DNA from 2 places in the Helicovermis profundi genome. Region 1 is predicted to be linked to the other one. Evidence: riboswitches for the same ligand, from Rfam matches in the RefSeq annotation. Region 1 holds a riboswitch; the other holds the start of a gene.
What was found. A riboswitch is a leader RNA that binds a small molecule or an ion and turns the genes downstream of it on or off. The one in region 1 is predicted to bind thiamine pyrophosphate.
Positions count from the first base shown of each region.

Region 2: linked by a shared signal. The riboswitch ahead of thiS (sulfur carrier protein ThiS) and the one ahead of thiT (energy-coupled thiamine transporter ThiT) in region 1 are both predicted to bind thiamine pyrophosphate.

Region 1 is NZ_AP028654.1:805,817-811,021, forward strand. Features, by position in the region: gene AACH12_RS03485 (IS1634 family transposase) at 1-757, shown strand, start outside; gene AACH12_RS03490 (IS30 family transposase) at 839-1,882, shown strand; TPP riboswitch at 2,205-2,303, shown strand; gene thiT (energy-coupled thiamine transporter ThiT) at 2,438-2,968, shown strand; gene AACH12_RS03500 (AraC family transcriptional regulator) at 3,086-3,793, opposite strand; gene AACH12_RS03505 (ABC transporter substrate-binding protein) at 4,071-5,205, shown strand, end outside.
Region 2 is NZ_AP028654.1:2,180,214-2,185,418, forward strand. Features, by position in the region: gene thiH (2-iminoacetate synthase ThiH) at 1-433, opposite strand, end outside; gene AACH12_RS09780 (thiazole synthase) at 435-1,220, opposite strand; gene thiF (sulfur carrier protein ThiS adenylyltransferase ThiF) at 1,325-1,921, opposite strand; gene thiS (sulfur carrier protein ThiS) at 1,921-2,112, opposite strand; TPP riboswitch at 2,211-2,312, opposite strand; gene AACH12_RS09795 (hypothetical protein) at 2,367-3,443, opposite strand; gene AACH12_RS09800 (DUF3369 domain-containing protein) at 3,591-5,138, opposite strand.

The sequences.
Region 1 (5,205 bases):
AAAAAATATTAATTTAGAAAATATAGATCATTCTTCAAACAATAAAGCTATTTATTACAAAGAACGTTGGATAAATGAAAATGAATTACCACAAAAATTAATAGTAACATATTCACCAAAATATAGAGCTTATCAAGAGTACATTCGAAGCACTCAAATACAACGTGCAGAAAAACTTGTTAAAAAACCTTCTAGTATCAATAAAAAGAAACAGAATGATCCAAAGAGATTTATAGATTCTATTCACTGCACTAATGAAGGTGAAATCGCTGAAAAACAGGTACTTACAATAAATAGAGACACTATTTCTGATGAAGAAAAATATGATGGATTCTACGGAGTATGTACAAATCTTGATGATAATGCTGAAACAATTATTAAAGTAAATAAAAGAAGATGGGAAATAGAAGAATCATTTAGAATTCTAAAAACTGAGTTTAAAGCAAGACCAGTATATTTAAGTAGAGATGATAGAATAAAAGCTCATTTTACAACATGTTTTCTTTCTTTACTGATATATAGGCTTTTAGAAAAGAAGCTTGATGAAAAATACACTACAAAAGAATTAATAGAAACGTTAAAAAATCATAACTTTATGGAGTTAAAAGGCGAAGGATATATTCCGACATACACACGAACTGATATAACAGATGAATTACATGATAAATTTGGATTTAGAACGGATACCCAAATAATTAGTAATGCTAAAATGAAAAAAATATTAAAACAGCTTAATTGTATAATGAAGTTGAACTAGTAAAAAAAAATCCATAATGGGTCAATCTGTATTATAATTGTATCGCTGAACACAATAATATATACAGGAGATGAACTCACTATGGATAATATTAATGATACATCAATTCAACGTAAAAATAAACACCTAAATGTTTTTGAACGTGGTCAAATTCAGTTGTTACACAATGAAGGTCTTACACCTTATGCCATAGGAAAAAAATTAGGAAGAGCTTCTAATACTATACGCAATGAACTAAGCCGTGGGACTGTTACACAGATAAAAGCCAATAAGGTTGTAAAGGTCTACTATCCGGATACCGGACAAGCTATTTATGAAAGAAACCGTGCTAATTGTGGAGCCAAATTTAAGTTCTTATCATGCTCCCATTTTATACGTTTTGTAGAGACAAGGTTCTATGAAAACACTCATTCTATTGATGCTATATGTGGCGTAGCGAAGCTGCACAACTTGTTTGACGTTGATAAGATGGTTTGTACAAAAACGTTGTATAACTATATTAATTTAGGCTTATTAGGTATTGCTAATATAGATTTGCCACTTAAAGTTAAGAGAAGTACAAAACGTAAGCGTATACGCAAACATAAGAAAATTCTAGGACGAAACATTTCTGAACGACCTGTGGAAATTAATGATCGTAGTGAATTTGGTCATTGGGAAATTGATTCTGTTATAGGGAAGAAAACTAAAGGCGAACCTACTCTAATGACTATTACCGAGCGCAAAACACGAAAAGAGTTAATTAGAAAAATTCCTGATCAAACTTCAGAATCAATTATGAACGCACTCAAAATACTAGCTGCAGATGCAGGAAATCTATTCTCAACTGTTTTCAAAAGTATAACGGCAGATAATGGATCAGAATTTGCAGATCTATCAACTATGGAAGAAATGACAGGCACTAGAATCTACTTTGCTCATCCTTATACATCTTCTGAGAGGGGAACAAATGAACGTCATAACGGTCTAATAAGACGTTTTATACCAAAAGGTAAGTCTTTACTCAACTATTCTGTAGATGATATAGCTAAAATTCAAAATTGGTGTAACACTCTGCCTCGTAAGATATTAAAGTATCTTACACCAGATGAAGCATTCAATGATGAACTTTATAAAATACAATAATTTATATACAAATTTTTACATATTGATTTAGTTCAATTTACTATTGCAATTTAGGAAATATTAAAACAAACGAAAAAGTAAAAAAAGGTACGCACTTTTTACTACATTAAGAAACCGTGATAAACTGCTATTTGCAATAGATATCACGGTTTTTCTGCTCTACAACTGTCAAAGACGAGATTATATCAAACGACTACTAACTAATCAATAGAATTGGATAAAAAAATAACAAAATAATTAAAATATTAAATATAATATTTTAATTATTTTATTTTGACTTATATATCATCATATGTTATATTCTTAATGTATTAATTTAATAAAGATTCACTAGGGGAGCTTTTTAGTTGAGATCAGTTATCTGAAACCCTTTGAACCTGAACCAGTTAACTCTGGCGTAGGAAAGTGCATGATTATAGATCAAAAAAATGATATTTTAATATTGTTTTTTAAGGCCATATGCATTTGCATATGGTTTTTAATTTTTATTTGATCTAATTAACGTGTTACTTCCAAATTCATTGGTATATTATTACTATTTATGGAGGTAAGAAAATGAAAAACAACACAAGGATGTTAGTAGAAGCTGGCATTATGATAGCACTTGCATATGTGCTAAGTTTAGTAAAGGTATTTCAAATGCCAAATGGAGGATCTATTACTGCCGGTAGTATGATTCCAATTCTTATATTTGCTATTAGATGGGGAACTTATCCTGGAGTCTTTACAGGGCTTGTTTATGGAATTATTCAATTTATTTTAGGGCCAAAATGGTCATTCCATCCTATATCAATTTTATTTGATTATGTAATAGCTTTTGGAATGCTTGGTCTTGCAGGTATTTTTGGTGCTGGATTCAAGAAAGCACTTGCTGGAATTTCTTTAGCAGTATTATTAAGACTTATATGTCATGTTATTTCTGGAGTTATAGTTTGGGGTTCTTATGCACCAGAGGGTCAAAGTCCTCTTATGTATTCAATCATTTATAATGCTTCATATTTAGTTCCTGAGTTAATTTTATCACTTGTTATTTTTGCACTTCTTTATAGACCACTTGAGAAAGCAAAAATTCCTCAAAGAGTTTAGTTAATCGGTACTATTAGACCATAATATAGATATAAAGTTAATGAAGTAGTAAGCAATATTTAACTTAACTACTAAACGAACAAAAAAAGAAAGTATATGAATTTAGTTTACTAATATTCATATACTTTTTCTATATTCTTTAGGAGATATACCTATAATTTTTTTAAAAACTAAAGAAAAATAACCAGGATTACAAAAATCAAAAATAGCAGATATATCAGTTATTCTCATATTTGTAAATTCTAAAAACATTTTAGAAGATTCTATTTTTTGATGGTTTATATAATCAACAATATTTATTCCAACTTCATTTTTAAACAATTTAGATAAATATTCAGGTGATTTTGATGAGAGGAAGCTTAATTCTTCTAATTTTATTTGCCTTGTAATATTACTATTTATATATTTAATTAATTTAGAAATATCTCTTGAATATTTAGATATATTTTTATTATTTATTAGTTCTATAAACTCATCTATCATTGTATACTCGAATTTGAGTAAATCATAACGTACGTTAAATGATTCAATTTTTCTTATAAATATATCACTAAAATTAAATGCTTCTTCAGGTTCTATACCTGCCTGTATAACCCCTCTAGTAAAAAGCGCACAGGAAATAATTATTGAATTTTTAGCAGAGCGCAGTGTATTTTTTGCAATGATAGCTCTTTCTATTGAATTAATCATATCAAGAGTATTTTTTGCTTCATTTAAAAGTCCAAGTTTGATTTCATTAACTAATTTTTTTTCTAGATTATAAGACGGATGAATATAGTCAAAATTTATATTTTTTAGTTTTTCGTCTAATAAATCTTTTCTCATAACTTTACTCCTTTAATTTGATGTGCAGATGATTTTTTTAGTTTTACTTTACATTACTTATTAAAATTTTTTTATATTGCAGATTTATATAAATTATATCAGAATTTTATAAATCTTTAAATAATAAAAAATATATAATCCAAATATGTTTTGTATTTACTACTTATATATATATGTCAAACTGTAAGATAATTGTTTGTAATTAGTATTTTTGGATATATATTAAGGGAGTTAAAAATATAAAACTTAGTAGTCTTATTAATAAAAGGGGGATATTATGAAGAAAATAGTTTCAATTGTAATGGTATTAGTAATGATATTTGCACTTGCAGGATGTTCATCTGCACCAGCACCAGCAGATAAGTCAGCTGATACAAAAACAGAAGACAAAGTAGCTCCAAAAGAAGAATCGGTAGTAATCTATCAGAATAAAGTTGAGATAGGTGAACAACTTTCAGCATTTGCAGCTAAATATGAGGCTCAAACAGGAGTAAAAGTTACAGTAAAAACTTCAGGTGGAGATACTCCATACGCTGAAAACTTAAAGGCAGAATTTCAATCAGATAGACAACCAGATATATTTGTAATAGAAGGAAAAGGTGGATATAACACTTGGAAATCAAAACTTACTCCATTTTCAGGAGATAAGTGGATGGATTTAACAGATCTAGCATTTAAAGCTGACGGAAAAACATATGGATTTCCAGTAGCAGTAGAAGCATGGGGAATGGCCTATAATGCAGATTTACTTGCAAAAGCAGGAATTGATCCAAGTACATTAACATCACAAGATGCATATAAAGCAGCATTTAAAAAATTAGATGGAATGAAAAAAGAACTTGGAATAAAGTCAGTAGTTGCAATGGCAGCAGGCCCAGATATGAGATGGGTAACAGGACTTCACAACTTTAATGGATATTTATCAGCAGGTCTACCTTATGGAGATACAAGTGTTCTTGATAAAATGCTAAAAGGCCAGCCAGATATGGAAAGACTTAAAGAATATGCAGACTGGGTAGAATTATTATTTAAGTATTCAGATAAAGCAGTATTATTAACAGGAAACTATGATGCACAAGTAGGACAATTTGCAACAGGAAAAGCAGTATTTGTACATCAAGGTAACTGGATAGATCCATGGTTAATGTCAAATGGAGTAAAGTTTCCAATGGGATTTGCACCACATGCATCAGTATACGGAGAGCATAATGCAATCTTTATAGGAGCACCATCATACTATGTAATAAATAATGAAAGTAAAAATATTCAAGCAGCAAAAGACTTCTTAAACTATATGGCAACAAGTGAAGAAGGCGCAAACTATATGGTAAAAGAAGCAAAAATGGTACCAGCATTTAAAAATATAACATTAAAACCAGATGCACCACTTTCAGCAGACGTAATGAAATGGC
Region 2 (5,205 bases), 1.4 Mb from region 1:
TAATTGAACTCACAATATATTCAAAAGGTGATTTTGCTCTTGATTCACCCGTTAAAAGCAGTATATGATTAATTCCTTTTGAGTGTAAATAATCTGCTTCCATTTCAATTTCATCATTACTTAACTTCACTCTGCTAATTTGATTATTTTTATTAAAACTACAATATAAACATCTATTATCGCAAAAATTTGATATATAAAGGGGGGAATAAATAGTAATTGCTTTTCCAAAATTATTTAAAGATAATATTTTGCTTTTTTTCGCCATTTTTTCAAGTTCAAATAATCCATTTTCTGATAAAAGTTTTGCGAAATCATATTCATCAATAGTTTCTTTTTCTAGTATTCTTATAACTTCATTTCTACTAGTAGTGGTAAATAATTTTTTAACAAATTCCTTATCCATTATCTCTAACTCATCATAAAAGTTCATATCATTCACCTAAAAATCCTGTAAGTGGCGATGAAGCTTCAGCTCTCTCTAAAGTTCTACCAAGTTTCGAAACATATGCAATTCTACCTGCTTCAACCGCCATTGAAAATGCTTCCGCCATATTAATAGGATTATTTGATGTTGCAATAGCAGTATTAACTAGAACAGCATCTGCTCCCATTTCCATCGCATATGCTGCATCTGAGGGCTTTCCAATTCCTGCATCAACAATAAGAGGAATATCAATTTCTTCAATTAAAATTCTAATCATTTCTTCTGTTCTTATTCCTCTATTTGATCCAATTGGAGATCCTAGCGGCATAATTGTTGAAGCACCAGCATTCACAAGACTCCTCGCACTAGATAAATCAGGCGACATATATGGAAGTACTACAAATCCTAATTTTGAAAGAGTTTCTGTAGCTTTAATTGTTTGGTAGTTATTGGGAAGTAGATGCTTATTGTCATCAATTATTTCTAATTTTATCCAATTACCACAACCCATTTCTTTTGCTATTTTAGCAATTCTTATTGCTTCTTCAGCATTTCTAGCACCAGATGTATTCGGAAGTAACTGAATATTTTTAGGAATATAATCTAATATATTCCGTTCTTTTTTACTTGTGTCAATTCTTCTTAAAGCCATTGTAACCACTTCTGTATGGCTTTTTTCTATAACCTTAGAAATCATCGATTTCGATGGATATTTACCGGTTCCAATTAATAATCTACTATTTAATTTTCTTGTACCTATAACTAAATCTTTATCTTTTATAAAATTATCCATTTTTTTATATACTAAATATTGTTTATTTAGTACAGCCTCCTTTCGGTAATATATTTTTTCTAGCTTTAAATACTTTTTAGCACTTAACAAATAATCATTTAAAGCTATATATTATTTTTAATAATATTCATAACATTATTTGCTTCATGTGATGCAGTCATCATTACCCTTGCTGATAATAATTCTGGAAAAATATTAGAATCAGATACAAAATCACCTGAAATATAGAATCTTTCTGATTTTTTTTTAGTTAAAATGTCATTCGAATCTCCAAAGCCAGCCATACCCGATGCTGATATAAGTATTTTATCCGTTTCGCCTAAAACCCAATTTGCAAGTTCAGCTTTACATATAGGACTATCAAAAGCCTCAACAATAATATCCGCTTTACTTAAATATCTTTCAAAATTAGATAATGACAATTTTAATTTTTCACCAATAATTTTTATATTTGGATTTATATTTTTCAGTATTAAACTCGTCGCCTTAACCTTAGAATTACCAACATCATTGATATAATAGTTTTGTCTATTTAAATTTGATAATTCAACATTATCAAAATCATAAATAATTAGCCTATCAATACCCGAACGAACAAGCATCATAGCAATATTTGATCCCAACCCTCCAAGACCAAGAACTGCAACACTAACTTTTTTATATTTTCTTATAAGTTCATCTGAATTTTTTAAATTTATCACTAACCGCCTCCTATAAATCCAATAATTTCAATACTATCTTTGTCAAATATTTTTTTCTTGTCATACTGAGACTTACTTATAATTTCTTTATTTACTTCTACAACAACTTTTTCAAAATCTAAATTCATTTTTTCTAATAATTCTTTAACATTTGAATAATCACAACCTATTTGCTTTCCGTTAACATACATTTTTTAAAATATTTACCTCCTTTGCGAATAAAAAAATTGCGCCATAGGCACATTAGTTATATTATGTAAATAAAAAAACCTGCCAAGAGGCAGGTTAATTACAATATAACAGGCTTCCCTACGTTAGTACTAGCTAAATCAGGTTAAAGGGTTAAAATATATCTATTTCTCTCAGCCAACAGGCACCCCTAGCAAAATATTAAGTTCGAAATTATTGTACATCATTAAAATCAAAAAGTAAACCTAAAAATCATCTATTCTTTAATTATACTTAAAATTCTATTTAAAGTATTTTCATTATTCTTTTTCTTTCCAAGAACCATTATTGAAAAATCATCTGCTAGTATCTCTTTTGGTCCAGAACTTACAGACGAATTATTGCTAACTACTGAGTAATATTTGTCAATTTGATTCAAATTAATCTCTAAGAGCTTTCCACCCTCCATTTCATTATTTTCATCGTCAACATATAAGGGTTTGATAACACCTCCGTCTATTTTTACGGCTATATACTTATTGATTATGCTCTTTTCAATATCAGACTTATCTCCATCAAATTTTTCATTAAAGTATGAAATTGGCATGAATTTAAATTCTGACTCTGAATATGAACCTTGAATATAATACTCGATTTTATAGTCATTATCATTAGTAAATTTATTATCTACATATTCTTTGGGATAAATTAATTCAGAAGACTTAACAAAGCCAATTGAATTACATAATTTTTCATATTTTTTTTCATCTTTATTTACAATCATATAAAACAAACTTTTTACAATTGCTTCATTTAAATTTTCTTTGTAACCATTAATTAAACTTTCAGGTAAAAATATTGCATTATCTCTAATAAAAAATTTACCATATTCTAAAGAATCTTTTGTTTTAAATAAATATATTTTACTTGGTAAATTAATATTATTATCTGAAAAGTATTTCTCAAAAGTCATAATATTTTTTATGATTCTATTTTTTTCTTCTTCATTCCAATTTAAAATTTTATCCTTATATATGTCATGTCTTTTATTCACATCAACATCTTTATATTCACCATATCGTATGTAAAAATCATTATTTGAAAATCTATTAACTAAATCTTGATCATTATATAAAAAATCAATTCCTTTTGCTTGATTAGAAAATTCAATACTATCACTCAAATTAAGTAGTTCAAAAATAGTTTTACTTTCAGATGCTTTACTATTATCTAAATTAATTATATTTTTTTTTGTTTCATTTTTATTAGTACAAGCGCTTAGGCTAATAATAAATACTACAAGCATTATAAACAAGCATATTTTTTTCGATTTTTCAATTAATAAATTAATCATTCAATTCCTTACCTTCCACTAATTTTGATAAATAATACATTATTTGTATAACATCATTATAATCTATTATTATATTCAATACCATCAAAACATCAAAAAAAATATAAATATTTCAGTTGATGTTTTGTGTTTTAATGTTTTAGTTTTTCAGTTTGTAGAAAATCTAATTTTTTTAAATTCTTCTAAATTTTCTAAAAATATTTGTACTAATTTTGGATCAAATTTATAACCACTTTGAAGCTTAATAAATTCTATTACATCACTAAAAGATAGTGCATTTCTATAAAACGTATCACTTGTCATAGTGTCAAATACATCAACTAGTGAAATTATTCTAGCATACAAGTGTATCTCCTCTTCTTTTTTTGCTAGTGGATAACCTGTACCATCCCAATTTTCATGATGCCCATATGCAATTTTAGATGCAATTTCCATGAGTTCTAAATTACTATCTTTTAATATATCAAAGCCTAATAAGGAATGTTCTTTAACAATATCAAATTCTTCGTGGGAAAGTTTTGATGGTTTTTTTAATATATTTTCAGGAATTCCAATTTTACCTATATCATGCATCGGTGCAGCCATTTTAAGTAATTCTGATTCTTCTTCAGATAATCCATATTTTATAGCCATTAAATATGAGTATTTGGATACTCTTTTTACATGATCATTTGATTCATCTGACCTTGTTTCTACTACTTCACCCAATTTATATATAATTTCCTTTTGAGTGTCTAATATCTTTTCATTTAGAAAAACATTATCAAAAGCAAACGCTATATTTGTTGAAAATAGATCAAGCATTTCTTTATCCAAATCATCTAGTTCTCTTATATCTTTAAAAACGACAAAGTTATCAATTTCACCTAAACTTTGATAGTAACCAATAAAATATTTATTTGTAATTATATTATTCTTTTTTAACTTAGATTCATCTATTAAATCAAGTAATTCTTTGGATACACAATCTTCTACCCTTTTATCTATAAAATTCTCGAATTCTCCCGTTGCTGATAAAATATATCTTTCTCCTTTTTCATTTTTATTTGTTGCGGCAAAGCTTGAGGTTCTTAAAAATAAAGCGTCATCTGTAAATCCATACATTGATGTTAATTGAGTTATTAGACCTGAAACAAATTTTTTAAGTGAACCTATTTCAAACAATTTACTTGAAGCTAAAACAATTTCTTTTAATCCCTTTCTATTTTTTTCAATTTTCATCAAATCACTATACGCTCTAAGGGCTGATATTACTGATGTAAACAGTTTTTGAACAGTAAGTTCTGTCTTCGTTTTGTAATCATTAATATCATATTCTACAATTATTTTTTCTTCAGGTGCTTGTCCAGGTTGACCAGTTCTTAAAATTATTCTTACAAAAGAGTTATCCTTGTCTTCCCTTATAAATTTTATTAGTCTTAATCCAGAATCTTCAGTTTCCATAACAACATCAAGAAGTATTAATGCTATATCATCTACTTCATTAAGAATTTTTTTTGCATCATTTGAATTATACGCGCTATAAAACTCTATTTTTTTTCTATCAAAAATAAAATCACTTAAAACAAGTTTTGTTGTACTATGCACTGCTTCTTCATCATCTACAATAAGAATTTTCCATTTCTCAGTTTCTTCTATTTCATCTATATCTTCATCTTCTTCAAAAAACATTAATTCATCATAATCGTTTTTCATACTACACCTCCTATCATTTTGAGTATACCCAAAAAAAAAACAAAAGAAACAAAATTACTTTTGTTTC